DNA from 3 places in the Mesorhizobium sp. M0615 genome. Region 3 is predicted to be linked to each of the others. Evidence: riboswitches for the same ligand, from Rfam matches in the RefSeq annotation. Region 3 holds a riboswitch; each other region holds the start of a gene.
The links. A riboswitch is a leader RNA that binds a small molecule or an ion and turns the genes downstream of it on or off. The one in region 3 is predicted to bind cobalamin.

Region 1 (10,308 bases), on a different contig from region 3:
AAGCGCGCTGTTTTTGTCTCGCTTTGCTTCTTTGGACTGTGAAATCGAGCGATAGTGGTCGGTTGATGGTGGGCGTCAGGGACGATGGAACAAACGTTCATTGGCAATGGCCAAAGTGATGTAAGTTCATCGCCGGTGAGCCGCTCTTGCAAAGGGGCTGGGAACCGCCGCTGATAAACCTAGGACATCAATGTATTTCGAGGCGTTTCTTAGCCGGTCCTGGAGAGGCGGCAATGGCTGCGGATGACACCTGTTCCACGATATCAAACAGCGCGGCGACCGGCAGCTTCTCGAATCTGGAGCGGCTTCTCGCAAGTTGGCGCCGCGCCGAGAGGCCGGGCAAGGACAGTGAGCCGCCTGCATCAATCATACGCATCAACCAGCCAGCGACGCGTCCTCATACAGAATGCCGCGACCGGCCGTGTGATCTCGCCGGTAGTCGCCGAGGCCCTCTGCATGAAGCCTCCGGATGTGCTGACGATCAACCAGGCCAGAAAGGTCGACGTCCTGAAGCAGGGATGACATGAGTTTGCCACTATGCGCAGGCTTGCCTTGCCCCTCCGCGGCATTTTGCGGGGCCTGTGAGTTGGGCAAGCTCGGCACTTCGATCGACTTGGCGTCACCCGGCTCATCGCCATCACGCGTTTCGGTCTGGTCCTACGCCGTGACGTTGACTCCGTTCGCGATGCCATTGAACTGCCGTGGAGAACGGCCGAGGCGGAAGGGCTGATCAACCGCCTGAAGACGATCAAACGTACCATTAGGCAGCGCCGGCTGCGAACTCCTTAGGCACGCATGCTGCCACTCAGCCGGCCTAATCACCACACGAAGCGAGGAAGAACCTGGTCAAGTGCAAAGCGACAATTGCCTCGACAGCAGGTCCCGGAAGGTTTATGCTGCCCGATGTTACCGCAATCCTGAATGGCGATTGAGTACCTTCACGAGTGAAGGGAGTGGAACTGCTTTGTCGGCCAAATTGTTGACGGAACGCCCGGCGCCCATTGTTGCTACATGTCTAGATTCTTGGGGCGTTTTGGATGATGCAATCCACCACCTCACTCCAAAGGGCAGTGGAATCTGGAACAATGTCGCTTTTGTACGCACGACATCCTTCGTGCCCGATTGGCATATTGTCTTTAACTCTGCTTCTCTTTTTGGGCTCCCTGTTGATATCGAGGCGAGCCCCAACAGGACAATTTTTGCAATCGGCGAACCGCCGACGAAAGCTCATCGTGCATTTCATGAAGGGCAGGGGAAAAATACTATCGTCCTGACGTCTGACGCAGAGCTGGTTGCTCGGCAGAATGCAGCTCGCCGATTCGTTTTGTCTCCACCGATCACTCGGTCTTGGTCTGTAAACAAGACATATGACCAACTTCTGGTCAGCGAAGTCATGGATAAGCCACTTCGGCTCTCATGGATTACCAGTAACATCTCCCTGCTTAAAGGACATCGGTATCGGCTGGCGTTTCTGGAACGGCTAAGAAAGGAGCTCGATTTTGACCTGTTCGGCCGAGGTTTTCGGCTGATTGGAGATAAATGGAACGCACTCGCACCTTATCGCTACAGTATAGCGTTCGAGAATACTCGTGCTGATTACTATTTTACAGAGAAGCTTATGGACTGCTTCGTCGCTGAAACAATGCCGATCTATTACGGCAGCCCGGCAATCACGAGGTTCTTCCCTTCGGACTCTATGGTTCTAATTGACCCAGAGGACAAGAACGTAATCCAAAAAATTCAAGAAATTATCAACTCAGACCTCTGGAAGGAACGTCGCGGCGCAATAAGAGAGGCGAAGCGGCTAGTCCTCGAGAAATACAATACGTTTGCCTATCTCGCGGGCTTCATCGAAAGCGTTCAGGATAAACCCTTACCGCCAGAAATTATACACATCGAATCGCCTGAAGTTGATTTTTCGATAGACGAATGAAGTACTCCAACGCTCGCTCCGCGTGCCCGGCGGTTGGTGGTCTCACGAGATCGGTGCGGAACGCCCGGCGGAGAATGCCTGCTGCGCAAACGGGCCGGCACGGGCGCACAAGGTCATGCGCCCCGGCTGCCGCTAATCAGACGAACTGGGGAAGGCCAGGAACGGAATTGAGGACCTCGTCCACGAGTTCGTCGCCGGCATGTTCCTTGGCGCAGGCGATCGTCTCGTTGGCGAGGGCGGCGATCTTTGCCATGCTGAGACCCTCACTCATCAATTGCTGCCCGAGCCCCATAAGGCCGCCACCCTCTGGGTCGTCCCCATGATACTTCGCTACTAATTCCGAAGCTCCCGGAATGGCCTCGATCATGCGCGCGCCGGGACCGTCGGCCGCGTGGCTCCGCAGGAAACCCAGCATTAACCCAACGGCCTTCTCTGCGACAGCCGGGCCGATGCCGGCACCAGTGGCGATGCGCGGTAAGATTTCTTCCATGCAGGGTCTCTCTCTCTTTGATTACGTTTACAAGGGGCCGGTCCGGCGCCCCGCGGCTTTGGCCGAACCACAATTGAACTCCACAAAATAGGCCAGCGGAGGTGCTATTGCGCCTAAAACCGCCTCTGTCAACGCAAGCTGCGTCGGACGTGCGTGTTTCCCAAACCGAAGATCATTCCAATTCACTTCATTACGCACTGGCAACCGCACAGTTTGCGGTGGCTCGCTTATGAGCCAATGCCCCGCGCCCGTCAAATGATGACGACAACATGGTCATCGCCTAGGATCTGTGGATCAAGGTGTGAGGCAGTTGCAGCGGGTGGACCTGCTCAAGCGCCGCGCCATCCTCGCGTGATGGGATGTTCGTAGAAGCGGAGCTATATGCCGGTGTGACGATCGATGAAGGCAGAACGGCTATTCCGCTACGACCTCCATACTGTCGCATAGACCGTCGCTGCTTAGGTATTGAAACCGCCATCGCTGGTGACATCACAATGTGCAGTCGGCGGGTGTCGACAAGGCCGATTCACGCAATCAGCAGGTCAGGAGGAACGAATGAACCCTGACGTTTCAGAAGCTCACTTTTCGCAAGGCGTGCAGCGCACATCGTGCAAGAGATTGCCAGTCTTGCGGATGCTGTCGACTTTCTCAACCTTGGCTGGAAGATCGCAGTGACCGAATCTACGAAGCCGCCCTCAGGGCGTGCTTTGATGCATAAAACCGGTTGCCAACCAGGGATACTCCTCCTCCCTGAAGTCCAATCGAGAAGAGCGATCACTTCCAAGAGGGTCCCAGCTCAGCTGCGAAAACAGGTGTGAGACCCCGTCCTCTCCCTCAAGCTGATCTAGCTCAGGGCGTTCATGAGCCGCAGATCGCATAATGGCTGCGTGGACGACGCAGGAAGACCAATTATGAAAATCCTATTCAGTACGATGGCTGTCACCTTGCTGGCACCCACCGCCTTTGCTGCGGATTGGATCCCCACCGACCTCAGAGATACGGCATTGGCCACCTTCACGGCTTTGCCATCCACCACGCCGACAGTCGCCAATAACCCGATCACCCCGGAAAAGATCGCTCTCGGCAAGGCACTGTTCTTCGATCCACGCGTCTCGGCGTCAGGCGTCTTGTCGTGCAATTCATGCCACAACCTGGCCACCGGCGGCGACGACAATCACGAAACCTCGATTGGCCATGGTTGGCAGAAGGGACAGCGCAACGCGCCGACTGTACTGAACGCTGTCTTCAATATCGCCCAGTTCTGGGATGGTCGTGCCGAAGACCTGAAGGCTCAGGCGAAGGGACCGGTCCAAGCCGGGATCGAAATGGCCAATACACCGGGCCAACTCATCGCCACTCTCAAGTCCATGCCGCAATATGTCGAGTGGTTCGATGCAGCTTTTCCGGCTGAAGCCGATCGGGTCACCTTCGACAACTTCGCCAAGGCGATCGAAGCCTTCGAGGCGACACTGGTCACACCTGCCCCGTTCGACAGCTTCCTGAATGGTGATGAGGTTGCCATGACTTCCGAACAGAAACAGGGCCTGGTGCTTTTCATGGACAAAGGCTGCTCGTCCTGCCATGCCGGCATCAACGTTGGTGGGCAAGCCTATTACCCATTCGGCCTCGTGGAACGGCCGAGCGCCGAAGTCCTGCCGGACAAAGACAAGGGCCGATTTGAGGTCACCAATGCAGCCGACGATTCCTATGTCTTCCGCGTGGCGCCGCTGCGCAACGTTGCACTCACCGCGCCATACTTTCATTCGGGCAAGGTTTGGGATCTGAAACAGGCCGTCGCCATTATGGGGACCACCCAGCTCGGCGTAGTACTGGCGGACGAAGAAGTTGACCTGCTTGTTGCCTTCCTCAACTCGCTGACCGGAGAGGCACCTGACGTCGCCTATCCCATCTTACCCTCAGAAACGGCGACAACGCCCCGGCCTGTAACGCAGATCTCAGGAAAATAAGGGCCAACTGGCTGCGGACTCGCAATCGAAAATGATTGGCGATTTTTACTTGGCGACACGAATTGCGACGTCCATCTCCGAATTGGCGGGACGCTAGCGATACCCGAACCCTGCCACCTCGCCCGTAGTCTGCGCGATCAACTGGGGGCGGACAGACGCAGCACCATATATTGTCGCTGCCTGAGCGAACGCGCCAAGCAGTCTACTTTGAGAAACGACGCGTGTCCGATTTGTTCGAGGCGCGGGGCCTGTATGTCCCCAAGGAACCGATATTATAGCGTAGTGCCACATTTATTTCTGCGGGATTAAGACACGTGCCGTAGGGAAATTGCACATTTGCGCCGAGTGGCTCATTTCCAAGAGTGTGATCGGTTTGGCATATTCCCGGCCGACATCCGCCAGCCGGCAACTCCCCACACGGTGAGGAAGAGAAGCCTCACGCCTGCACTTTCTGCCGGAGCGCGCGTGCTGCAGCGACCATGTTAATGAGGGCAGGGCGGACCTCCTCCCATTTGCGTGTTTTGAGGCCACAGTCCGGGTTTATCCACAGTTGGCCGTCGGACAGTCGCTCGCGGGCAAGCATGACTAAGTCCGAAATCTCGCCGACTTCCGGGACGCGTGGTGAGTGAATATCATAGACGCCAGGACCGATTTCGTTCGGATATTTGGAGCTCGTGAAGGCGTCCAACAGTTCCATCTTCGAGCGCGACGTCTCAATCGAAATGACATCCGCATCCATTCCAGCGATCGCGTGAATGATCTCGTTGAACTCCGAATAGCACATGTGGGTATGAATTTGAGTCGCGTCCTTTACACCCGTTGAAGCGATCCGGAAACATTCGACAGCCCAGTCGAGATAGACTTTCCAGTCAGATTGGCGCAGTGGCAATCCTTCGCGAAACGCGGCCTCATCGATCTGGACCATCCTTGCGCCGGATCTTTCGAGATCCGTCACTTCGTCGCGGATGGCGAGCGCGATCTGGCGGCAGGCTTCGGAGCGGGGTACGTCGTCGCGAACAAAAGACCAGTTGAGAATGGTGACTGGGCCTGTGAGCATTCCCTTCACGGGCTTTTCCGTAAGCGACTGGGCGAATTGCCACCAGCGCACTGTCATCGGATTGCGCCTCGATACGTCGCCGAAAATGATGGGGGGACGCACGTAGCGCGACCCATAGCTTTGTACCCAGGCATGCTGGGTGAGCGCGAAGCCGGACAACTGCTCGCCGAAATGCTGTACCATGTCGTTTCGCTCGAACTCACCATGCACCAGAACGTCCAGCCCGATCTCTTCCTGCCAGCGAATTGCAGCCTCGATCTCCTTCTTCAGGAACGTCTCATAGTCGACATAGCTCAGCTGGCCCTTCGCATGAGCGGCCCGCGCCTTGCGTACCTGCGGCGTCTGCGGGAAGGACCCGATGGTCGTCGTCGGGAACGGCGGCAGCCCGAGTGAGCCGGCCTGGACTCTGGAGCGCTCGCCAAAAGCGCTCTCTCGTCGCTTCGCGCTGTCCTCAATGCTAGCGATCCGCCCCTGAACAAGCGGGTCATGGATCCTCGTGGATGTCACGCGCGTGGCGGCAGCCTCGGCAGACGCTTTCAACGCGCCTGCCACCGCATCCCTGCCTTGGGACAGGGCCCGGGCCAGCAAGACCAGCTCGTCGGTCTTCTGGGCCGCGAAGGCGAGCCACGACCTGATGTCCGCGTCGAGTTCCGTCTCCATGCGCAGATCAATCGGCACATGCAGCATCGAGCAAGAAGGCGCGATCTCGACGCGGTCCAAGGGCCAGCGGGCGACGATCGGTTTGATGCGGTCGAGAATGGCGGGCAGGTTCGCACGCCAGACGTTGCGGCCATCGATCAAGCCAAGCGAGAGCACCAGATCCTTCGGAGCGAGCCGAGCCACCGTTTCCAGCTGCTCGGGAGCGCGCACGAGATCAATATGCAGGCCGGCCAAGGGCAGAGAAATCGCGGTTTCGAGATTGTCTCCCAGCGACCCGAAATATGTAGCCAGCATGATCTTCAGCTCGGGCGCGGCTTTCGACAGCTGGCCATAGGCGAATTCGAACGCAGCTCGTTCGTTCGGGTTCAGATCGAGGACAAGCGCTGGCTCATCGATCTGCACCCAGTCGGCTCCCGACAGCTTCAGCCTCTCCAGAAGCTGCTCGTAAACCGGCAGCAGCCGCGGTAGGAGCGCGATGGGACCGAACCCCTCGGCAGGCGATTTCGCCAGCTTGAGGAAGGTGATGGGTCCAAGGATGACTGGGCGTGTGTGAATGCCGAGAGCTTTAGCCTCGAGGAAGTAATCGACCGGCTTCGATGACGAGAGGGCGAACGTCTGATCATCATCGAGTTCCGGCACAATGTAGTGGTAGTTGGTGTCAAACCACTTGGTCATTTCCATCGCGGTTACACCAGGTCCATGAGCCTCCTCCTGGTAACCAGCGTGTCCACAATCCTCCGTCTGACCCTGGTTGCCGCGCGCCATTGCGAAGTAGATGTCAAGTGGGACCTCGCCGCTATTCCAGCCGTAACGGGATGGAACGGCCCCGACCATGGCTGCGGTGTCGAGCACATGGTCGTAAAGCGAGAAGTCGTTCGACGGGATTTTCGACACGCCGCGATCGCGCTGCTCTTCCCAGCTAGCGGCACGGAGCGCCTTCGACGTCGTGAGAAGGTCGCCAGCGGACGATGTTCCGGACCAGTAGCTTTCAAGCGCGAATTTCAGTTCTCGCCGACGACCGAAGCGCGGCACGCCGAGCGTTGCTACAGGAATTTGCTGAGAGACAGTCATGTCATACCCCGATGATTGGGGCGTCGGTGACAAGGAAGGCGCTAGCAGGCCGGCATCAACGCCGGGTTGCAGCGGCCACCGAGACACCCCGCCCGTGGACGTAATTCGCGTGGCAGGTCTCCTGGCTCGCGGGGTCATAGCCTCTACCCGTCTTCCTGAGGGTATTCGCCTCAGTGACGTGATTGGGGTTGGCTCGCCGCTAACAGTTGCGGGGGCAGCGCCGGCATCGCACCGGCTTCCCTCTTAGCTCCGCTGCGGCAGCGCCGCACGCGAGAACCACGACACGCAGACAATCACAGCAGTTCGCTCTTTTGTCAATGACGCATAACGAAATGTTTATGTCGTTATGTGATCGCGCTTTTACGCCTTTGTCTAGCATTGTGAAATATTCAGTCTGCTGCCCGCATTCGGCATCGTGGGACGTGATCGCAAGTCAAGTCCGACGGACGCCGCGAGTTCTCCGTTACCTCAGGACCCTTACTGGCCTTCCCCAAGCTGAGCTTCTGGAAAATGCTGGTGACGATCTGGATGACGGTGAATGCCGTCATGGCAAGCACGCCTTGCACCGCTCCTCCAGCGAGCTTCACGGCAGCAGCATGGGTCAGTTCTCCGAAGCGAATGGCTGTCGCTATCAGCGAGCTTTGACACAGTTCCGCCACTGCGGTCATCGCGTCAGTAGGGCGGCTGGTTAGTTGCCGGCGCATCTACAGCAACCCAGCCCCTTCCGCCTCGCGGCGCAAATTCTGCCTTGGCCTTGGGCCGATCTGCTGGATCACCAGGCCGGCCGCCAGCGAGCCAAGGTCGCCGCAGGTCTTGAGGTTGCGGCCCTGCGTGTAGCCATGCAGGAAACCGGCGGCGTAGAGGTCGCCGGCGCCGGTGGTGTCGACCAACTCCTTGATGGGGGTCGCCTCGATGACCACGGTCTCGTCGCCGCGCACGATCACCGAGCCTTTTTCGGAACGGGTGACGGCGGCAATCTTGCAGTCCTTGCGGATCTGAGCCAGCGCCTCGTCGAAGGATTTTGTCTGGTAGAGCGACTTGATCTCGTGGCTGTTGGCAAAGACGATGTCGACAGTGCCCGAGCGCATCAGCTCGAGGAACTCGTCCCGGTAGCGGTCGACGCAGAACGAATCCGACAACGTCATCGACACTTCGCGTCCGGCCTCGTGTGCGAGCTTCGCCGTCTGCCGGATCGCCTCCTTGGCGCGCGGCGGATCCCACAAATAGCCCTCGAAATAGGTAACCTTGGCGCCGGATGCCTTGTCGGCCTCGACATCCTCAGGGCCAAGCTCGACGCAGGCGCCGAGATAGGTGTTCATCGAGCGCTCGCCGTCGGGGGTGACAAATATCATCGAGCGCGCCGTCGGCGGCTGTCCCTGGAGCGGCCTGGTGTCGAAGGCAACGCCCTGGGCATGAATGTCGTGGGCATAGATTTCGCCGAGCGGATCGTTCGACACCTTGCCGAAGAAGGCGGCGCGTCCGCCGAAGCTGGCTACGCCGGCCGCCGTGTTGCCGGCACTGCCGCCGGAGGCCTCGATCGCCGGGCCCATGCGGCTGTAGAGCAGTTCGGCGCGGCGCGTGTCGATCAGGTTCATCGCGCCCTTGATGATGCCGTTGATCTCGAGGAATGCCTCGTCGCACTGGGCGATGATGTCGACAATGGCATTGCCGATGCAAAGCACGTCATAATCCGGCATCAATGTCTCCGCCAAAAAACCCGAGCCGGCTTCTCGCCACGCCTGCCAGGCGCGGGTCTGCCCGGTGGAAATGGGCTTTCCGCTTGCCAATCCGTTCGCCGGCGGCTCTCACGTGGCGGCGAGTCCTGCCTCGCGACGCAATTCGTCCGCCCTGTCTGTCTTCTCCCAGGTGAAATCAGGCTCTTCACGGCCGAAATGGCCATAGGTCGCTGTATTGCGGTATATAGGGCGTAAGAGATCAAGCATCTTGATAATGCCTTTCGGTCTGAGATCGAACAACTCAAGAATGAGGCGCTCGATCCTGCTTTCCTCAACCCTGGCTGTCCCGAACGTGTTGACCATGACGGAAACCGGACTGGCCACGCCGATTGCGTAAGCAAGCTGCACCTCGCACACGTCCGCAAGTCCGCTAGCGACGATGTTCTTTGCGACATAGCGGGCTGCATAGGCAGCCGAGCGGTCAACCTTGGACGGGTCCTTGCCCGAGAAGGCGCCGCCGCCATGACGACCCATCCCGCCATAGGAATCGACGATGATCTTGCGTCCAGTGAGACCGCAGTCGCCGCGCGGCCCGCCGACTACGAACCGCCCCGTCGGGTTGACCAGAATTCTGATGCCTTCCGTCTCCAGGTGGGTCGGCAGGACAGGCTTTATGATTTCCTCAATGACGCCCTCGCGGACAGTCTCTTGCGAGACCTGCTCGTCATGTTGCGTCGACACGACGATGGTATCCAGGGCGACCGGGCGCAACCCCTCATAGCGCACTGAGACTTGGGATTTCATGTCAGGACGCAACCAGCCAAGCTGTTGTGCCTTCCGGACATACGCCTGCCGTTTCGTCAAGCGATGAGCGAGCTGGATCGGCAAAGGCATCAGGGTATCGGTTTCGCGGCATGCGTAGCCGAACATGAGGCCCTGATCTCCCGCTCCCTGCTGGAGGTCTTGCCCTCTTCCCTCGTCAACGCCTTGGCTGATGTCGGGCGACTGCTCGGTGAGGGCATGAACGACGGAGCAACGCCGGCCGTCAAAGCCGACGGCCTCGTCGTCGTACCCAATGTCGAGAATCGTATCGCGCGCAACTTGGCTGTAATCCACCTGGGCATCGCTGGTGATCTCGCCAGCCAGAACGACTATCCCTGATTTTACCAACGCTTCACAGGCGACGCGCGCCTTGGGATCCGTGCGGAGGATGGCATCGAGGATGGCATCCGAGATGTTGTCGGCCAACTTATCCGGGTGCCCCGCGCCAACCGATTCGGAAGAGAACACGAACTGCCTAGCCATGAATACCTCGCTTCGGATGTTGGATGTGGTATGGGCATTTTGCTTGGCCCACCTTACTTGTCGGAGATGCCCGGGACCTCGAACGCAGCGCACAAGTCGGCAACGTCTCTTCGCACGCAGGCATGGAGATCTTCGTCGTCTGGCCGCTG
Region 2 (10,308 bases), on a different contig from region 3:
ATCTCGAAAAGCCCCTCGACCGGGCGCCGCGACGGATCGGCCTTGCGCCGCCGCAAGGATTTCTGAATTACACGTAGGTATTCGCGCACCGCCACATCCCTTTGCTTGGTCAAATTGCCGGGGTGGCGCCGGTAGTATACCGCGACGGTGTCGGGAAAAATGTGCTTCGGGCTGGTTTCGAAAATGCGCAGAAGATAGTCGGCGTCTTCCCCCTGCCGGAACTCCTCGTCGAAAGCACCAGCACGGTCGATGAGTGCCCTGCGGAATACCCCGGCGCTAAGGCTGACGCCGCGCACGGTGGGACCTGCGCCGCCCGGTGCCGGCTGCAGGGCTTCGTCGTCCATGAGATCGACGCGCGTCATCAGCGAGTAGGTCAGCTCGAGCGCAGGGTCGGCCGCGAACAGGGGTAGGTCAGCCTTGAATCGTCCAGCCGGCGAGACGTCGTCCGAATCCAGGAACGACACCAGTTCGGTTTGCGGCAGCAACTGCTTCAGCCCTGTGTTGCGCGCGTTGGCCACGCCCTGGTTGGCCTGCTGGAACAGGCGGATGCACGACGCTTCCCGCATGATGGCGCGGACGGCTTCAACGGAGCTGTCCGTCGAGCCGTCGTCGACAACGATGATATCGAGATCGGCATCGTCGCGTTGCCTGAGCAGGGACCGCAACGTCGAAACGACATAGATCTCCCGATTGTAGACCGGCACGATGACGCTCAACTTCATGCAGCGCCCCGAAGGACGAAATCCGCAATCGTGCTGGCGATCTCGCGCGGCTCGGTCCCCAGCAACAGCCGGTAGCATGGCAGATCGCGGGTAAGCTCGCCGAAAAAGCGAAAGCCCGCTTCCCGCTCGCCCGGCATCTGCACGATTCCTGACGGCGCCAAGGCGATCATGGCATCCTTGCGCGATATGGGCATGACCGAGCTTCTCGCACCTCCCCTGATATGGGGCACTATTAAAGCAATAATGTCCAGACTTGCAGGAGTTGGTCGAGGCGCGATCTCGTCGATGTGAAAGGCATGCTTGCCTTGCCAGTTCAGCGGTTGGTACGACTTTAGCCGCTCCTCCAGCTTCAGCCGCTTGAAGCCCTCCGGATCCTGCTTGAGCGTGGCAAACAGCGGATAGGCCGTCACCCCCCCGGTCCGGTCGATCAGCACATAGTCGTCGCCGACGCTATCGAGCCCATTGAGCAGGCCGGCGACGACCGTTCCCGATTTTCCGGCTCCCCCGGAGCCCGCCAGCAACACGCCCTTGCCATCGATGCCCAGCGTGCCGGCATGGGTAAGCCGCATGCCGCGCGCCGCATATTCCCAATGCAGGAAGGCGCGCAGCGGCGCCGCCTGTTCCCATGGCGGAAAGGCCTCGGCCGCCATCATCAGCTGCGCCCCGACATGGCGTTGCGGATCATGGAACTGCCAGAAATCGAGGTCATGATAGTAGCTGCCGCGCAATCCGGCCTCTTCCAGCCGGTTGGCAAAGGCATGATGGTTGTAATCGCCTCGGCTCCAGGTGGCCGGGGCGAGGACGCCATCGATGCCCGGGTGGGCGACGAAAATGCGGCAGCCGTCAGATGCAGACGGATTTTCCGGGGCCGGTATGAAGGCATGGCTCATGGCTTCCGCCAGCGTGCCATGGTCGAGGTGGACACTCAGCTCCAGTCCCGGCAACCGCACGCTGGCGGTAACGGGATAGAAGGCGGCGGCGCTTTCCGCGGCCGCCAGCACATGGCGGGCATAATCCGGCAGGGTTTGCAGCGTGATCAAAGGCATGTGTTGGTTGTTCAGCGTCCAGAATTGCGCCGGGTCGCCTGATGCATGTCGCTCGGGGTGGCCCCGGTTTTGAGACGACGACATGCATAAAATCAAAGATCTAAACCGCGTCGCCTGAGTCCGTTCAAACGCGACGCGCTTTAGGGAAACGATTATGCCTGTTTCACCGCCGGCCAGCCGAGAGGTTCCTCAACCTCATGGATCGGGTCGACAATGATGAGATCGGCAAGGTCGTCATGGACATCGACCTTGAGCGGCTCATTGCTGGCAGCAAGCGCAGCCGACAGCTCGCCCGAAAGCGGTTGTGCCGGTGTTTCGGCTGGCGCAAGCAACCCGAAATCGAGCAGTCGGGCAACGAAGCTTTCGAGGTCGGCCAGGCTTGTTTTTGCGGCGCCCGCGGCAGCTCCGACCAGTGCTTCAGTGGCGACGCCGGACGACAAAGCCTGCCAGACCCGGCTGCCGGAATCGGAAAAGCCGAAATACTTGCCGCTCGAAAGATCGAGAACGACGGCTTCGCCATCGAATGATTCGAAAACGATGTCCTTGCTTGCGACCGCGTAGACCCGCTGCTGCATCGCTCTGTCCCCCGTCCCATGCGCCCTGAAGGGATGCGCCGGCTTCACGGTCTGCCCAGCCCTTCCTAAGTGCGTCTAAATCACTCGGCCTATGCTTGGCAAGACAAAGACCCGCGAACACAACGCCTGCGTCGGCGACCGTTGCGGCGAAGTCGACCGGCTCAAGCCTCGATTTCGAGCGCCGACAACGGTTTCGAGCAGCAGGCAAGGATGAAACCGTCATCGATCTCGTGGTCGAGGATGCCGCCATTGTGGCTCATCTCGACTTCGCCGGAGACCTTCTTCACCTTGCAGGTGCCGCACAGGCCGAACTCGCAGGCGGCGGGAATCCGCACGCCCGAGCTGCGCGCGGTCTGCAGCACGGTCTGGCCGGCGACGCAGCCGGCGTCGACCTCCGAAAGCGAGAAGCGGATCGGCGTCACGGCTTCGACAGGTGCAGCGATGCCGTCCTCGACCGGGGAGGCAAACGGCGCCGGAATTTCCTCCACCACAGGCGCGGCAAAGCTCTCCTGATGGTATTTCGTCATGTCGAAGCCGGCGGCATCCAGCATGCCGCGCACGGCGCGCATGAACGGATCGGGGCCGCAGCAGAAGATTTCGCGCTCGCGGAAATCCGGAGCCAGCAAGGGCAGCCGGATCGCATCGATGCGGCCCATATGGCCGTACCAGCCTTCGCGGCTGGAACGTTCCTCGATCATGAAGCCGAGCGACAAGCCGGGCATATGGCCGCCGAGCAGTTCGAGTTCCTTGCGGAAGATGATCTCTTCGGCACGCCGCGCGCAGTTGACGAAACCGACATCGGTCCATGGCGCGCAGTCGTTCAGCCAGCGCAGCATCGACATCATCGGCGTCACGCCGGAGCCAGCCGAAATGAACAGGTATTTGGCCGCCGGGTGGCTGTGCAACGAGAAGTCGCCCGCCGGTCCATAGGCCTTGACATGCGAGCCGGGTGCCAGATGGTCGAACATCCAGCGCGTGCCGATGCTGCCGGCCTGCGCCTTGATCGTCACCGCGATCGAAAAGGGCCGCGATGGCGATGACGACAGCGTGTAGGTGCGCATCAGCGGCCCGTCCGGTGTCGGCAGTTCCAGCGTCAAGAACTGGCCCGGCTTGTAGCGGAACCAGGTCTGGTTGTCGGAGCGGAAGGTGAAGGTCTTGACGTCAGGCGCCTCGTCGCTGACGCCGATCACTTCCAGCGCCTGCAGCCTATCGTTCCACGGCGCCATCTGGTCAAGATGGCGATAGAGCCCAAGATCCGTCATCGCATTCATCCTCTGGTCCCTCTTCGCCTGCTCCAGCTCACGCGACGCTGCGCAGCGCCGGCCGGCCGCCTTCGGCAAGGCGCGGGCCGATGAAGGCCGCGTACCATTCGACGAACTGGATCACGCCGCCCTCGTGCAGCTCCGAATAGGGGCCGGGCTCATAGGCCCGAGACAGGATGCCAAAGGCGTTTTCCTCGACGATGCGGCGGTCCTGGTCGTTGGTCTCGGTCCAGACATGGGTGAGCTCCTCAAGGTTGTAGTCGACCCCCTCGACCGCATCCTTGTGCACCAGCCACTTGGTCGTCACCGCGGTTTCGGTGGCGCTGATCGGCAGCACCCGGAAGGTGACCGCATGGTCGATCAGTATGTGGTTCCAAGTCGTCGGATAGTGGTAGTGCATCAAGGTGCCGATGCGGTCGGCGGCAACAGTGTCGGACAGGTTCTTCGTCACCGCGCGCTTTCCGGACATCGTGTAGCTGACGGCATCGCGCAGCAGCGGCGCGCGGGTGGCGCGGTATTGCCCGGCCGGATCGATGCGGAACTTGCTCGGCAGGCCCGCCGCCTCGCATTTCGCCCAGTGCGCCAGCATCTCCGGATCGCTGTCGGCGCCCTGCACGCCGGTCACCGTCGGCGCTTCGGGGAATGTCTTGCACAGCTCTGGATGATTGCCGGCGCAGTGATAGCATTCGCGGTTGTTTTCCCAGACCAGCTTCCAGTTGCCCTTCTCGATGATGGTGCTCTCGAAGGCGACCTTGGCTTGATTCAGCCGGTGCGGCTTGAGGTAGGGCTCTATCATGGCGCGCATCGGGGCAAAGTCGGCAGGTTCTTTTGCCAGGCAGATGAAGATGTAGCCGCCGACGCTCTCGCAGGCGACGGGCTTCAGGCCGAACTGGCTCTTGTCGAAACCGTCGGCCATCTGGCGGGCAAACAGCAGCCGGCCGTCAAGCTCGTAGGTCCACTGGTGATAGGGGCAGACAAGCTTTGCCGCCATGCCCTTCTCAGTGTTGCAGACACGGCTGCCGCGATGGCGGCAGGAATTGTGAAAGGCGTTGATGTTGCCCTTCTGGTCGCGGACCAGCACCACCGGATAATCGCCGATCTGCACGGTGATATAGCTGCCGGGCTTCGGCAGTTCGCAATCATGGCCGATGAACAGCCAGTCGCGATACCAGATAAGCTCCATGTCGAGCTTGAAATAGTCCGGGTCGGTGTAGAAGGGCTGTTCCAGCGAAAAGCCTTGCTTGCGGCCGTTCAGGAGCCTCAGCATGTCGTTGCGCGTATCCATAGTTCTGTCCTCGTGGTTTAAGGACTGAACTTGGTGGTGATGGAGGAAGGATCGGACGCAGGCCGGCGCGGCGCCGGACATGCACTATCCACCTCTTGACCGCCCACCGCGATCAGTCGAGTCTATGCATCTCGGGCTGGTTTCCGGGCTCTGGAGTTGTCCTTGCGGACCATCGCGACACCTTCCCAGGCTCTTGCCCAGTGGTCTCCCGTTGCGACTTCAACTCCACCACCGTTGCGGGGGCAGCGCCGGATTCTGACCGGCTTCCCAATTCTCCGCTGCGTCGTCACGAAGCGGCACCTGAGATGCGATCATCTAATCACGGCAGCGATCGCGACGTCGGCATGAAAGCGACATCGTATCCATGCGGCGCGACACGCGCGGCATACGCCCCGCCGACCACCGAAGGGCTGAGATCCTGTCTTGCGGCGCTATCATCGCCGTTTCGAATCGCTGCGGATCCAGTTCCGATCGGGGGCAAAAAGGGCTCAACGGTATCGAAAAGTTACTATTAGCAATCTCTAATCGAACCGAACGGTTCGTTTCTGTTGACAATGCGTGCAGGACCGTGTGAACGACGGCCCGGAAACCGACACCGGAGCGAACCACTCGGTTCGACATAAGCAACTGAAAACAATGCGATAAATGACCATAGAGGAACTTCCTGGCACAATTTCAAGGTGCAGGACCGTGGTCCACACGGAACAACTTCGTGATTGGAAACCAGCCTATGGCTTTCCCACATCGGGGCTGTCCGAACGACGCGAATTGCTCCCAAGACACGCCGCTAGACGGACAGACAAACTGGAGTACTAAAAATGAAAAAGATCATCCTCACTGCCGCAGCCGTTTTGGCGATCACCGGCAGCGCCTTCGCCGGTAGCGACAATTACGGTTCCAATGGTGCGAACCAGCCAGCCGTCTCGGTCGACAGCTCGTATACGGCTTCCATTCAGAAGCCGGCGCACGCTGACAAGCAGCCTGTCGTTCAGGGCGCCGACCGCGACCTCTACGGCAATCGCTGATCCCGACCAAAGAAGGGCGGCTAACCCGTCGCTCTCGGGATCCCAAAAAATTCAGGAGTATTGAAATGAAAAAGATCATCCTTGCTGCCGCCGCCGTTTTGGCCATCTCCGGCAGCGCTTTCGCCGGCAGCGACAACTACGGTTCGAACGGCGCCAACCAGCCTGCGATTACGTCGACCGATAGTGGCCATACGGCTTCGGTTGAGAAGTCGGCTCCAGCCGAGCAGGCGCCTGCCCACGGTGCCGACCGTAACCTTTTCGGCCGCTAAAAGCCGGTTTCCAGCACGTGGCGGGCTTATCCGCTGCAGCTGGCGGCATCAGAAAAATTCAGGAGACTAAAATGAGGAAGATCGTTCTTGCCACCGCAGCCGTTCTGGCTGTTTCGAGCGCTGCCTTTGCCGGCAGCGACAATTATGGCTCCAATGGCGCCAACCAGCCGGCCGCTGCCGTCGACACCACCCGCACTTCGTCGACCGGCACCAACTCGGCGGTCTACAAGCTGCTGAACTCGTCGGACGACCAACAGAAGTTCGTTCCTCAGAGCAGCGACAGGGATCGGTTCGGCAACAACTAACAGCCGAAGCTTAAAAAAAGAGCGGCGGGCCTAGCCCGCCGCTCTTTTTTCATGCCTGTACAACGCAGCTATCTCAAGCCGCCTTCACTTCCACCGGCTTGAGCGAGAAGGAGTGCCCATCGGCGTCGAAGATGTGCAGGTCCCCGGCATCCGCGGTCAGCCGCAGCTTTGCCCCGCGCTTGACCTCGACATTGCCGGGCAGCTTGGTCACCAACGGCAGGTCGGCGCGACCGATATCGATATAGACCAGCTGCACCTCGCCGAGCTGCTCGACATAGTCCACCACGCCCTCGAAAAGATATTCCGTGCCGGTGGCGACCGACAGATCCTCCGGCCGCACGCCGAAGCTGACTGCCGCACCCTTGGCTGACGCCGGCGTTGCGATCGGCACCGTTGCCTTGCGGCCGCCGACATGGCTGACGATTGTCGGGTTGCCCGTCCTGTCGATCGTCGCCGGCAGGATGTTCATGGCCGGCGAGCCGATGAACTGGGCAACGAACAGATTGCCGGGCTTCTTGTAGAGGTCCATCGGCGTGCCGACCTGCTCGATATGGCCATCCTTCAGCACGACGATGCGGTCGGCGAGCGTCATCGCTTCGACCTGATCGTGGGTGACGTAGATCATGGTCGTGGCAGGCATCGATTCCTTCAGCTTGGCGATCTCGATGCGGGTCGCGACGCGCAGCGCCGCGTCGAGGTTCGACAGCGGCTCATCGAACAGGAACACTTTCGGGTTGCGCACGATGGCGCGGCCGATGGCGACACGCTGGCGCTGGCCGCCCGACATCGCCTTGGGCAGGCGGTCGAGATATTTGGTCAGCTGCAGGATTTCGGCGGCCTGCCGCACCCGCTTGTCGATCTCGGCCTTACTTTCCTTGCCGATCTTCATCGAGAAGGCCATGTTGTCGTAGACGGTCATGTGCGGATAGAGCGCATAGGACTGGAACACCATGGCGATGCCGCGCTTGGACGGCGGCACGTCGTTCACCACCTCGCCGGCGATCTTCAGCTCGCCGGAGGTGATCTCCTCAAGCCCGGCGATGGACCGCAGCAAGGTCGACTTGCCGCAACCCGACGGGCCGACGAAGACGATGAACTCGCCCGACTTTATGTCGAGGTCGATGCCGTGGAGAATGTGCAGATTGCCGTATGATTTCTTCACCTGTCTCAGCGTGACATCGGCCATAATTTCCTCCCAGTGATTTCCCTAGAGAACCTGGATTTCCTCAAAAAATCCAGTTTCGTCAAAAACTCAGTCGATGCGCCCGAACCAGGCGCCGTAGCCGCCGAGGCGGATGGAACCTGTGCCGGATTGTCCCGAAAAACCGTGCCCGGCCAATGGCAGCAGCGCCTGACCACCGAGATCGACCTCCGCCGGCTTGCTGGCCAGATTGAAGACGCAGACGATCTGCTCATTGCCCTCACGGCGGGTGAAGGCGACGGTGTCGCCCTCGCTTTCGATGAACTCGATGTCGCCTTTGGCCAGGGCCGGATGCTGGCGGCGGAAACCGAGAAAGCGCCGGTAGTGCTCGAGCAGCGAGGCCGCGTCGCCCTGCTGAACATTGACCGCTTGCGACAAGTGCTTGCCCGGCACCGGCAGCCAGGGCTTGGCCGTCGAAAAGCCGGCATTGCTGGCGGTTGCATCCCACACCATCGGCGTGCGGCAGCCGTCGCGGCCCTTGAATTCGGGCCAGAAGCGAATGCCGTAGGGGTCCTGCAGATCCTCGAACTGCAACTCGGCTTCGCCCAGCCCAAGCTCCTCTCCCTGATAGAGGCAGACCGAACCGCGCAGCGACATCAGCAGCGCCGAGATAACCTTCAGATAGGCGGCCGGGTCGGCCTCGTCGGCGGCCCAGCGCGAGGCCGGACGCATCACGTCGTGGTTGGAAAAGGCCCAGCACGACCAGCCGTCGCTGGCGACCTTGCCGAAGGCTTCCAGCACCTGGCGCACCTTGGCGGCGCTGATCTTTTCCGGCGCCAGGAAATCGAAGGAATAGCACATGTGGACGCGTTTGCCGCCGGCGGTGTAGGCGGCGACCACTTCCAGCCCACGCTGCGAATCGCCGACTTCGCCGACCGCGGCGGCCGCCGGATATTCGTCGAGCAGCGCCCGGAACCGTTCGAGGAAGGCAAGGTTTTCCGGCCGGCTCTTGTCGTAGATATGGTCCTGGTAGTTGTAGGGATTGACCGCAGGTGCTGTCTGGTCGTTGCGCTCTTCGGGCGGCAGCGGCGGATTGTTCTCCAGCCCCTGGCTGTGGAAGTAGAAATTGATGGTGTCGAGGCGGAAGCCGTCGACGCCGCGCTCCAGCCAGAAGCGGGTGACGTCGAGCAGCGCGTCCTGGACTTCCAGATTGTGGAAGTTGAGGTCCGGCTGCTCGGACAGGAAATTATGCAGATAATATTGCTGGCGGCTGGTGTCCCACTGCCAGGCCGAGCCGCCGAAGATCGACAGCCAGTTGTTGGGCGGCGTGCCGTCCGGTCTGGCGTCGGCCCAGACATACCAGTCGGCCTTGGGATTGCTACGGCTGGCGCGGCTCTCCTTGAACCATGGATGGTTGTCGGCGGTGTGCGACAGCACCTCGTCGATCATCACCTTGAGGCCGAGGTGATGGGCTTCCGCAACCAGCGCGTCGAAATCGGCGAGCGTCCCGAACATCGGGTCGACGTCGCAATAGTCCGAGACGTCGTAGCCGAAATCCTTCATCGGCGACTTGAAGAAGGGCGAAATCCAGATGGCGTCGACGCCGAGCGAGGCGATGTAGGGCAGCCTGCGGATGATGCCCTTGAGGTCGCCGATGCCGTCGCCATTGGAGTCCTGATAGGAGCGCGGATAGATCTGGTAGATCACCGCGCCCCGCCACCAGTCGCGATCGACGGCGAGATCGGGCTTCGAGGTCGCCTTCAAAGCGGCTTGCATAAGTCTCAACCTCCTTTGACCGAGCCGGCCAGCAGCCCGCGGACGAAATAGCGCTGCAGCGAGAAGAACACGATCAGCGGCACGATAATGGTGACGAAGGCCGATGTCGTCAGGATTTCCCAGTCGCCGCCGCGCGAGCCGAGCAGCGCGTTGAGCTTCGCGGTCAGCACGATCTGGTCCCCTTCGGTACCGAGGAAAACCATTGCCACCAACAAATCGTTCCACACCCACAGGAACTGGAAGATTGCAAAGGACGCCAGCACCGGGAAGGACAGCGGCAGCACGATCTTGACGAAGATTTCGAAATCGCTGGCGCCATCTATGCGCGCCGATTCCATGATCTCGCGCGGCAGGCCGGCAATATAGCTGCGCAGGAGATAGATGGCGAAGGGCAGGCCGAAGCCGGTATGCGCCAGCCAGATGCCGAGATAGGTTTTCGACGGCACACCGAAGAAGATGCCGACGCCGTTGTAGATCTTCAAAAGCGGGATCAAGGACATCTGCAGCGGCACGACCAGCAGGCCGATGATTGTGGCGATCAGCAAGGCGCGGCCGGGAAAACGCATCCACGCCAATGCATAGGCGGCGAAGGCGGCGATCAGGATCGGGATGACCGTCGCCGGGATGGTGACGGTCAGCGAGTTTATGAACGAGCGGCCGATGCCCTCCGAAAACAGCACGGTCTTGTAATTGTCGGTGGTGAATTTCGGTGGCGCCGACGAGGCGTAATAGACGCGCTGGCCACGGTCGCCTTCGAAAGCCTTGGGCGAACTCATGACGAACGTTCCGTCGGCATTGAGCTGCAAGGTCACGCCGTCGCCGAGATCGGCAGTGGTGCCGGCCGGATATTGCGTCGGTGCCGCCGACTTCACGCCGAAGGCGCTGATGTTGCGCGCAGCACC
Region 3 (10,308 bases):
ATGCAGGTGGTTCTCCCTCGATATCGAGGCCGGCCGCGTCACCTCGGTGCCGGCAGCGAGCAGCGACAGCACGCGCTCGGCGCCGCTTTTGGCCACCGTCTCCTCAAGCTTTGCCAGCGAACAGATATGGATCATGGCGCGATCTCCTTCGACCCATCGTCGCGCCGTGCGCGCCAGTCGGCAAGCGCCGATTCGAGCCGCTGCCATTCCTCCTGACGTCCAGGCAGCCCCGCGCGGAGCACCTGGGGACGCTCGAAAAAATGCCTGAGCAATATGCCGCGCTCGCCGAGCGTCGAAAACAGCCCCGGTGCATCGGCAAGCCGGAGATAGCGAAACAGCGTCGTGCCGCCGGCGACAGCAACGCCAAAGCGCGAAAGCAGCGCATCGAGCCGCGCCGCATCCTGCGCCAGCCGCCGCCGCATGTCGGCCTGCCAGCCGCTGTCGGCAAGCGCGCGGATGCCGTATTCGAGCGCTGGGCCGGCGACCGCCCAAGGGCCGAATTGCGTTTCAAGCCTTTCGACCGTCACCGCACCGGAAAGTGCGAAGCCGAGCCGCAGGCCGGCGAGACCGAAGAATTTGCCAAACGAGCGCAGCACGACGATGCCGCCCCGCCCGACATCGCCGGCCAGGCTTTCCGCGTGCGGGCCGACATCCATGAAGGCTTCGTCGACGACCAGCAGACCGCCTATGGCGCGCAATGTCTCGGCAAGCCGAAGCAGCCTTTCCCGCGACACGACTCGCCCGTCGGGATTGTTGGGATTGACGACGATGGCAATTTCGGCTCCGGCAAGCGCCTCGAAATCGTCGACCTCCGCCACCGCATGGCCGGCAATCGCGGCGGCCCTGGCATGCTCGGCATAGGTCGGCCCGAGCACCAGCGCCTTGCCGGGGCTGACCAGCGAGGCGACGCGCGGCAGCAGGATCTGCGTGCCCGGGGCGACCGCCACATTCTCGTCCGAAGGCGCGCCATAGGCGCCGGCCGCGACCCTGGCCAGCTCACGCAGGCGCGCGGCTTCCGGCAATCGTGACAGGGCGGTGGCGGGCAGCTCGAAAAGCGGGTAGGAGTGCGGATTGATACCTGTCGAGAGATCGACGAAAGGTTGTGGCGCGTGAGGGAAGAGCGCCCTCGCCCGGCCAAGGGATCCACCGTGATCCACCACAGTAATCGCTCCATCAGAAAGCTTCATGTCGATCCTGATCGCTTTCCTGTCGCTGGCCATCGAACGCATCCTGGGTTACCCGGACTGGCTGTTCCGTGCCGTCGGCCATCCCGTCACCTGGTTCGGCAGGCTGATAGCCTTTCTCGACCTCAGGCTCAACCGCGACACTGATTCCGACGCGCTGCGTCGCCGCCGCGGCGTGCAGGCGCTGCTGGTGATCGTGCTGGTGCCGGCGGCAATCGCCTTCATCGTGCAAATCCTGCTCTGGCAGCTCTTTCCTGCCGGCATGATCATCACGGCAATCCTGGCCTCGTCGCTGCTGTCGCAAAAGAGCCTTACCGAACATGTCGAGGCGGTGGCCGATTCGCTGGATACCGGCGGGCTGGCGCTCGGCCGCATTGCGGTTGCGCGCATCGTCGGCCGCGACCCAGAGAAGCTCGACCATGCCGGCGTCAGCCGCGCCGCCATCGAAAGCCTGGCCGAGAATTTCTCCGACGGCATCGTTGCGCCCGCCTTCTGGACAGGTGTCTGCGGTCTGGCCGGCGGCGTCGCCTACAAGGCCGCCAACACCGCCGATTCGATGATCGGCCACCGCACCCCGCACCACGAGGCCTTCGGCCGCGCGGCGGCACTCTTCGACGACTGGATCAACCTGCCGGCGTCCCGGCTGACCGCGTTGCTGATCGTTGCCGCCGCCTTTCTCGTTGACGGCGCCGATCCCCGCAACGCCTGGCAAGCAATGCGGCGCGACGCCAAAAAGCACCGCTCGCCCAATGCCGGTTGGCCGGAAGCAGCAATGGCCGGCGCACTCGGCCTGGCGCTCGCCGGCCCGCGCAGCTATGGCGGCGTTGTCGTCAACGATGCCTTCATGGGCGAAGGCGGCCGCCGCGAGGCGGAAAGTCTGGACATCAGGCGGGCGCTGAAACTTTATCAGGTCGCCGACTATCTGCTGATTGGGCTGTTCGGGTTGCTGTCGGCGGTGCTTATCGCGGTAACGTTCTGAGAGCTTACCGTCGCCCTTCCTTTACCCTCCCTTGTGGGGAGGGTCGGCGCGAAGCGCCGGGGTGGGGGACTGCGACCTACGAGAACCCCCACCCCAATCCGCTTCGCGGATCGACCCTCCCCACAAGGGGGAGGGTACGAAACCCCTCAAAACTCGATCCCCTGCTGTGCCTTCACGCCGGCCGAAAAATGATGCTTGGTCACGCCCATCTCCGTCACCAGATCCGCCGCCTCGACCAGCGCCGGCTTGGCGTTGCGGCCGGTGACGACGACATGCAGGCCTTCGCGCCGCGCTTTCAGCGCCGCCACCACTCTGTCGAGATCGAGATAGTCGTAACGCAGCGCGATGTTCAGTTCGTCCAGCACCACGAGGCTGATCAAGGGATCGGCGATCAGCTCCAGTGCCTTGGCCCAGGCGGCTTCGGCCGCCTTAATGTCGCGCTTCAGATCCTGCGTCTCCCAAGTGAAACCCTCGCCCATCGTGTGCCAGACGACGCGGCCGCCAAACGCCGCGAAGGCATCCTTCTCGCCGGTGTGCCATTTGCCCTTGATGAACTGGACGATTCCGACGCGCTTGCCATAGCCGAGCATGCGCAGCGCCAGCCCGAAGGCAGCCGTGGTCTTGCCCTTGCCGGGTCCGGTGTTGACGATCAGCAGCCCCTTCTCGACCGTCTTTTCCGCGACCTCGGCGTCCTGCACCGCCTTGCGCTTGGCCATCTTGGCGCGATGGCGTTCTTCGTCTTTTGCGTCGATATCGGTCATCTCATTTCACCTTGAGCGGCAGCCCCGCCACCATCAGAAGCACCATATCAGCTACCACCGCGATCTGCTGGTTGAGCCGGCCGGCGGCATCGCGGAACCGGCGTGCCAGCGCATTGTCGGGCACAATGCCTTGTCCGACTTCGTTGGAGACCACGAACCACGGTCCGCGCGGCCGCGAAAGCACATCGGCCAGCCGCCGGCACTCCCCCTCCAGATCATGATCGGCCAGCATATGATTGGTTAGCCAAAGCGTCAGGCAGTCGACAAGCACCGGCTGGCTGTCCGGCAATGCCTCGAGCGCACCGGCAAGATCAAGCGGGGCGTCGATGGTCGCCCATCCCTCGCCGCGGCGCGAGCGGTGCTGCGCGATGCGCTCGCGCATTTCGCCGTCATAGGATTGCGCGGTGGCGATATAGGCCCATGGCGGCAGCAACGCCGTCGCCAAAGTTTCGGCATGCGCGCTCTTGCCGGAGCGCGCACCGCCGATGATGAAGGTCAAACTGCGATCAGGCAAAGCTGTCGCGCAGGCTGGTCGCGGTGCCGGCGAAGCGCGAGTGCACTATGCCGACAACTGCGCCGAGCACCAGCCAGAACACCAGATTGGTCAGCGTCACCGCCACCACGAACTGATGATGCAGGCCCTCCGGGATCGGCGTTACGAAACTGTCAGGCTGCGGCGCGCCGACAATATGCGGGGCGACGATCAGGAGGACGGCGAGCACGGTCAGGGGCGCCGACGTGCGGAAGGTAATAAGGGCAAGGCCGATCGCGGTTGCCATCACCGTTGCCCACCACCAGATCTGGCGCTGTATGAGATCGGCCGCCGGCATTGCCGGCAGTTCCGGCGGCAGGCCGAGTCCCGGCGCCAGCGTGAACACGGCAAAGCCCGCCAGACCCCAGAACACGCCCTGGCGCCAGCTGCCGATGCCGCCGGCGAACTCGGAAACCGCCACCAGGACCAGCGCGAAGCCGATGCCGGTGACGATATTGGCGACGACACTGAAGGCGAAACGCTCGAAGCCGTCGGCCGGCGCCCAGCCTTCGTCCTCCGCCGGCGCGGCTGCTTCAGCCGGTGCTGCGCTGCTCACCGCATTTTCCGCCGGCGCGGCGGTGCTCATGGCATTGGGGTCCGCAGCGTTGGCGGCGGGCGCCGCGGCATGCTGATGCTCATGGCCGCCACCAGCCTTTTCGTAGACCTCCGCCTTGAGGATCAGCGGCACGGTGGCGTAGGCCTGCATGCAGGCGAGAGCGACACCGGCCACGAGCCCTGCGATCGCCGCGATGAACACGACGTTGCGAAACAGGTTCATGATGTCAGATCCTCGTCAGTGGCAGGGAAACGCCATCGAATGGCGATAGTCGTGCGCCGCATTGTGGACCGCATCGATGTGCGAGAAACCGACAACGCCGACGACGAAAATGCCCAGAAACGCGCTAAGCACGAGCTGCATGAAGCGCGACTGCGAGGAGACGGAAGCGCCGAGGGAGACGGAAGCGGTATTCATATCTTGTCCTTTCGCCCTCCACCCGAGGGCATCGAAGTCAGTTCCCTGTCGCCGGCAGGTCTCCTGGCTCGCGGATCAGCGCCCTTCCCCACCTTCCCGAAGAAAAAATCCCCAGTGGCTTGGAGAGGACTACCGCACACAGTTGCGGGGGCAGCCACGGCATTGGGCAACAAGTCAGCCCTCACCGCATTCCCTCTTGGTCCCTAACGGAACCGACGACATGCATGACTATAGGCTGAAACGGTCGCATCCGGCAAACCAAATTCCGCCGGCCAACAGCGCGAATGCGCCATGCGGCGTTACGGGTTCAACGCGGTGATCCGCTCGGCAACCAGCCGCTGCAGCCGCCACAGATGGCGATCGTGAATGCCGCGCTCTTCAAGGTTTTTCACCGTGTTGTAGAGATAGTCGGCGCCCGACCCGCAGGACGTTGCCAGCCTTTCGACGACCTTGCCCTCGTCGAGCGGTCCGGAATAGGTCAGGCCGTTGCGGTTGATGACGAAGGCCAATGCCCTGAGCGGTCCGGCCTCGCTTGCAAGCTTGAGCATGCGCGGCCGGTAGCTTGTCGGCTTCAGCGTGACTTCGCGCCGGAAAAGCCGGCCCAACTGCTCGCGCCGGTTATTGCCGGTCAGCCGAAAGGCGACGCCCTTGCATTGTCCGCCACGGTCCAGCGCCATCATCAGGCCGGGGCTGTCCTTGGTGCCGCGCCAGCGCGTCATGTTCATGCAAAAGGACCGATGCCAGCCGCGCGCCAGCGCAACGCGGTCCTCGACATAATCTATTTCCGGTTTCCAGATCAGCGATCCATAGCCGAACAGCCATAGCGGTTCGCTGTCCGGGAGTTCGACCTGCAATTCATCCAGCAGCGCGTCATAGTCGGCTTCATCGAGATGCATCGCGTCCGGATCCGGCCCGGGGTCCCTGATCTCGCGCCAGCAGCGCGCGACCAGCTCCGGCGTAAGCGACATCTGTCGTGCGGCCACTTCCGAATCCCCCCAATTTCCGAATGTCCCGTGTCCACGACATGATTATGCGCCGCGCCTGCAACCGGCAATGCGGCACTCTGATTGACAAACGATTTGCCGGGGTGTCGGCTGACGCTTCATAGGAAGCCAGCCATGCATCCCAGCCCGAGCGAGCGCGACCCCTATAACGGCCTGAGCCGGGCCGAACCGACGCTACCGTCGTCGGCCTATTGGAATAGCGAGGCTTACCAGCGCGATCTCGACGCCATCTGGCACAAAAGCTGGCTGCTCGTCTGCCGCGAGGCCGACCTCGCCCAGCCGCTGGCGTTCAGGACATTCCGCGTCGGCACGCAGGAAATCGTCATTCTGCGGGACGAGACCGGCGAACTGCGCGCCTTCCACAACACTTGCCGGCATCGCGGCTCGCAGCTTTGCCAGAAAAGCGAGGGCCGGCTTAAAGCGCGGCTCATCACGTGCCCCTACCACGCCTGGTCCTACTCGCTGCGCGGCGATCTCGTGCGCGTTCCCTCGAAATCGCTGCCAGATGGTTTCGACAAGGCAGATCATCCGCTCTACCGGGTGGCGCTGTCGGTGTGGCGCGGCTTTGTCTTTGTGAACCTTCAGCAGGCTGCGGCCGGCTCCGCCGGGACCTCCTTCGATCCCGCATCCGGCGACCTCGCCAACTGGCCGCTGGAAACGCTGGTATCAGGCCATGTCCTGCGCAAGGTGATGAACTGCAACTGGAAGATCTTCTGGGAAAACTTCAACGAGTGCCTGCATTGCCCGGGCGTCCACAAGGACCTGTCTCGGCTGGTGCCGATATACGGTCGCGGCCTGATGAGCCGGCACGACGACCCCGACTGGGTCCGCCATGCCGACAATGACGCGCCGGAGTTTTCGGGTGGCCTGCGCGCCGGCGCCGAGACCTGGTCGCGCGACGGACATGCCCATGGCCCGGTCTTACCGGGCCTGACGCCAGCCGAGCGTGCGGCCGGACAGACCTATGCCACCAGCCTGCCCTCGATGTTCATCGTCGGCCATGTCGATTATGTCAGGACGGTGCGACTGATGCCGCTCGGTCCCGAACAGACCGAACTCACCGCCGAATGGCTGTTCGCGCCCGAGGCGCTGGCTGAGACGGACATCGACAACGTCGTCGCCTTCGGCACCCAGGTGCTGGAGGAGGATGCCGCGATCTGCGAGATCAATCAGAAAGGCCTGCGCTCGATGCGCCACCAGGCCGGCGTGCTGATGCCGGAGGAGTACGATCTGCACCGCTTCCACAACTGGGTGCGCGGGCGGCATGCAGCGCTTGAGGCAACCGCCTGATCGGCGACTAAAGCGACTTCGGCAGATAGCGCCAGGTGATAAAGCCGCAAACCGCGGCCAGAATGCCCAGCGTCACGAACACCGAGCCGAGGCCGAAAAACGCCAGCACCACCGAATAGACCAGCGGCGGCGTCAGCTCGGAAAAGTCGAGATAGGTGCGGTAGACCGCGGCCATCTGCGCCCGCTCATAGGACCGCACCGAGCGCATGAAGGCGGTCGAGCCCAGTGCATCGAGCGCGATGGTGAAGAAGGCGCCGCAGAGCAGGAAAAAGCCCGTAAGCAGCGGCGCGGTAGTGCCGACCGCGCCCGCCGCAAGCAGCGTCGCCGACATCGCGAAATAGGCGAAGGTCATGGTGCGCCGGCCGCCGAAGCGTTTTCCAGCCTTGCCCCAGAAGATCGCCATGAACAACAGCGCATTGCCGGCCGAAACCAGCAGGCCGCCGGCAAGCTCGCCCTCGCCGGTAATCACCATGAACAGCGGCCCATAGACGAAGAACGTCGTCCAGAAGCAGGACCGGCCGAAGGCGATCAGCCAAGCCAGCCTGAGCCTGGGTTGTGCTACGAAGCGGCCGATATTGGCCAGCGGATTGGCCGGCCGCGTCTTGCCAGGCCGGATCGACTGGTTGTCGCCCAGCCTGTAGGTCCAGAACAGCGCCAGCAAGGCCAACGCAAACACCGCCACCGCGCCATGCGCGGCATAGATGCCGTAGCGTGTGTAGAGGAAGATGCCGAGTGTCGGCCCGCCGGTCCAGGCAAGCATCGACCACGCCATGCGCAGCGATTCGGCCTGCATGAAATCGGTCTTGCGGATGTGATCCATGATGTAGAGGTTGAGCGTGATCGACAGGGCGCTCGCCCCCATGACGCGGCACAGCATGCCTGCCAGTTGCCCGGCAAGCGTGTGGGTGACGAAGAACAGCGAGCCTATCGCCAGCAGGCAGGCGCCGGCGGTATAGACCCAGCGCCGGGCAAACCTGCGGATCAAGATCGGCATGAACAAGGTCACCGACAGGCCGAGCAGCGCCACGATGGTGTATAGGATCGAGACGATCTGCTCGTTGTGCAGAATCTCATAGGCCTGGATCGGGATGACGCTCGATACCGTGGCGCGGGCAAAGGATTCGACCGCATAGAGCGAGGCAAAGGTGCGGGCATCCGCCGGACGCAGGGCCGGAAGCCAGATCGGATGGCGCACATGGGTGGACATTTGATCCCCAAATCAGACTCGCAGCCCAAATCTGCGCTGGCGCTTCCTCCGCCGGTAACAGGAAACCGACCCCTTCCCGGCAAAAAGCGAATTCGGCCAAAGGCTTTCCGGCTCTGGCCTAAAGCGCCGCCCGATGCAGCTGCACGGCATGACCCGGAGCGTAGAGGGCGGCCTTCTTTTGTCCGGTGCAACCGTGATAATCGTCTTTCGGGCTGAATCAGATCGCGAGACCATGAGCATCCATACCGCACCCCCTGGAGATCAACTGAAGCGAGATCAACCGAAGCGCATCGTCGCCATCGATGTCGTACGCGGCATCGCGCTGATCGCCATGGCGAGCTACCACTTCACCTGGGATCTCGAAAATTTCCACTACACCGACCCCGGCCTCACCGCCGTCGGCTGGTGGAAGATTTATGCGCGCTGCATCGCCTCGACCTTCCTGTTCTTGGTCGGCGTCAGCCTGTTTCTCGCTCATGGCAGGCAGATCCGCTGGACCGGCTTCTGGAAACGTTTTGCCATGGTCGCCGTCGCGGCCGCCGCTATATCGGCGGTCACGTACTTCATCACGCCGGACAGCTTCATCTTCTTCGGCATCCTGCATCAGATCGCGCTGGCCAGCTTGCTCGGCCTTTTGTTTCTGCGGCTGCCTTCCTGGCTGACGCTGGTCGTGGCGGCGGTGGTGATCGCAGTCCCCCTCTATCTCCGATCCGAAGCCTTCGATCATCCGGCGCTGTGGTGGGTCGGCCTGTCGGCGATCAACCCGCGCTCCAATGATTACGTGCCGCTGTTTCCCTGGTTCGGCGCCGTGCTTCTCGGCATCGCCGCGGCAAAGTTTGCGTCCACCACCGGCCTGCTGGCGCGGCTGGCCACGCTGGGATCAGGAAGCTGGACCAGGCCGCTCACCTTCATCGGCCGCCACAGCCTGGCTTTCTACCTGATCCACCAGCCGCTGCTGTTCGGCTGCGTCTGGCTGTTCTCGCAGATCGCGCCGGCGCCGGTCGAGACACGGGAAGTGGTCTTCCTCAAAGAATGCCAGGTATCCTGCGAACAGCAGCGCGACACGGAGTTCTGCACCAGCTATTGTGTGTGCATGCTGGACACGCTGCAAAGCGAAGCGGCATTCGACCGGCTCTACAATGGTGACCAGACCCCGGAGTTCAAAGCGCATCTCGGTGAACTCGCCGGCATCTGCACCGCCAGGACGGAGGAGAGTCCGATGACGCAGGGAGGGCAACAATGACCGACAAGCTGGCAAAACCCCGGCTGGCAAAACCCGATCTATCGAGACCACGGCTGATCCCGTGGCCGCCACTGATCTACATCGCCGCCATCGCCATCAGCATCGTGCTCGGCCTGTTCTATCCCCTGCCCTGGATCGGCGACCTCTTGGGCGACCTTTTGTTTGCCGCCGGCTTTGTGGTGCTGTTTGCCGTCGCAGCCCTCTGGTTCACCGCTATCCGCACCATGATCCGGGCCAAAACGACGATGAACCCCAATGGCTTGCCGGAGCATCTGGTGACGTCTGGCCCGTTCGGCGTCACGCGCAACCCGATGTATCTGGCCAACACGCTGCTTTTGATCGGCGTCGCCTTCGTCTCGGGGATCGTATGGTTCCTGCCGCTGGCTTTGATCGCGGCATTTGCAACGCAGAAGGTCGCGATCGAGAGCGAGGAGAAGGTGCTGTTCGCCAAATTCGGCAAGAAGTACCGCGACTATGCGAAGCGGGTCAGGCGCTGGATCTAAAGCGGCGTGGCAGGGGTGTATACCTTGGCGATTAGCTGGCGCATCCGTCTCGTCGTCATCCACGGGCGGAGCAAGGAGCGTAGCGACGCAGCACAGACCCGAGGATCCATGCCGCGACTTCCAAGCGCCGCCATGGTCCAGAATTCTGCAGCGCTGCACTCCACGGCCAATGTCACGGAAGGGATTCTAGGGTCTCCGCGACGGAGCTTCGCTCCTGCTTCGCCCTAGAATGACGAAGTGGGAAGGGCTCCGGCTAATCGCGAACGTTTGCGACGGGCGCGCAAACGCTCGGGGGTCCGCTCAGGTATTAACCCCCAGCTCCACCAGCCGCTCGACGCATGACTCCTCAGCCTGGTCGAGCTCCGCCAGCGTCTCCTCGAGATCGCGGCGCTTCTGGCGCAAATCCTCGCGCTTCTCCTCGATGCGCTTGATCATCAGCTTGAGTTGACCGACCTCGCCGGGCGGTTCCTTGTACATCTGGATAATTTCGCGGATCTCGTTGATCGAGAAGCCGAGCCGCTTTCCGCGCATGATCTGGCGGATCAGATGCCGGTCCGACGGACGAAACAGCCTTGTGCGGCCCCGCCGCACCGGTTGCACCAGCCCCTCATCCTCATAGAAGCGCAGCGTCC

Region 1: it holds a riboswitch for cobalamin, as region 3 does, so the genes downstream of both, metE (5-methyltetrahydropteroyltriglutamate--homocysteine S-methyltransferase) here and NKI46_RS10830 (CbtB domain-containing protein) in region 3, are expected to answer to the same signal.
Region 2: it holds a riboswitch for cobalamin, as region 3 does, so the genes downstream of both, NKI46_RS27840 (aromatic ring-hydroxylating oxygenase subunit alpha) here and NKI46_RS10830 (CbtB domain-containing protein) in region 3, are expected to answer to the same signal.

The regions. Positions count from the first base shown of each region.
Region 1 covers NZ_JAMYQI010000026.1:14,941-25,248, forward strand. The annotation lists gene NKI46_RS29395 (glycosyltransferase family 10 domain-containing protein) at 929-1,933, shown strand; gene NKI46_RS29400 (hypothetical protein) at 2,070-2,423, opposite strand; gene NKI46_RS29405 (cytochrome-c peroxidase) at 3,335-4,390, shown strand; gene metE (5-methyltetrahydropteroyltriglutamate--homocysteine S-methyltransferase) at 4,827-7,178, opposite strand; cobalamin riboswitch at 7,273-7,474, opposite strand; gene NKI46_RS29415 (adenosine kinase) at 7,883-8,875, opposite strand; gene metK (methionine adenosyltransferase) at 8,984-10,159, opposite strand; gene glyA (serine hydroxymethyltransferase) at 10,213-10,308, opposite strand, start outside.
Region 2 covers NZ_JAMYQI010000021.1:25,782-36,089, reverse strand. The annotation lists gene NKI46_RS27860 (glycosyltransferase family 2 protein) at 1-722, opposite strand, end outside; gene NKI46_RS27855 (serine kinase) at 719-1,768, opposite strand; gene NKI46_RS27850 (PqqD family protein) at 1,921-2,343, opposite strand; gene NKI46_RS27845 (FAD-binding oxidoreductase) at 2,505-3,605, opposite strand; gene NKI46_RS27840 (aromatic ring-hydroxylating oxygenase subunit alpha) at 3,643-4,890, opposite strand; cobalamin riboswitch at 5,008-5,209, opposite strand; gene NKI46_RS27835 (DUF680 domain-containing protein) at 5,709-5,915, shown strand; gene NKI46_RS27830 (DUF680 domain-containing protein) at 5,981-6,184, shown strand; gene NKI46_RS27825 (DUF680 domain-containing protein) at 6,256-6,489, shown strand; gene NKI46_RS27820 (ABC transporter ATP-binding protein) at 6,563-7,675, opposite strand; gene bglA (beta-galactosidase BglA) at 7,742-9,406, opposite strand; gene NKI46_RS27810 (carbohydrate ABC transporter permease) at 9,412-10,308, opposite strand, start outside.
Region 3 covers NZ_JAMYQI010000005.1:264,266-274,573, forward strand. The annotation lists gene NKI46_RS10800 (tyrosine phosphatase family protein) at 1-135, opposite strand, end outside; gene cobD (threonine-phosphate decarboxylase CobD) at 132-1,187, opposite strand; gene cbiB (adenosylcobinamide-phosphate synthase CbiB) at 1,186-2,163, shown strand; gene cobO (cob(I)yrinic acid a,c-diamide adenosyltransferase) at 2,310-2,924, opposite strand; gene cobU (bifunctional adenosylcobinamide kinase/adenosylcobinamide-phosphate guanylyltransferase) at 2,926-3,438, opposite strand; gene NKI46_RS10825 (CbtA family protein) at 3,431-4,234, opposite strand; gene NKI46_RS10830 (CbtB domain-containing protein) at 4,250-4,429, opposite strand; cobalamin riboswitch at 4,466-4,661, opposite strand; gene NKI46_RS10835 (gamma-glutamylcyclotransferase) at 4,729-5,412, opposite strand; gene NKI46_RS10840 (aromatic ring-hydroxylating oxygenase subunit alpha) at 5,548-6,723, shown strand; gene NKI46_RS10845 (MFS transporter) at 6,731-7,930, opposite strand; gene NKI46_RS10850 (heparan-alpha-glucosaminide N-acetyltransferase) at 8,163-9,173, shown strand; gene NKI46_RS10855 (methyltransferase family protein) at 9,170-9,676, shown strand; gene NKI46_RS10860 (MerR family transcriptional regulator) at 9,977-10,308, opposite strand, start outside.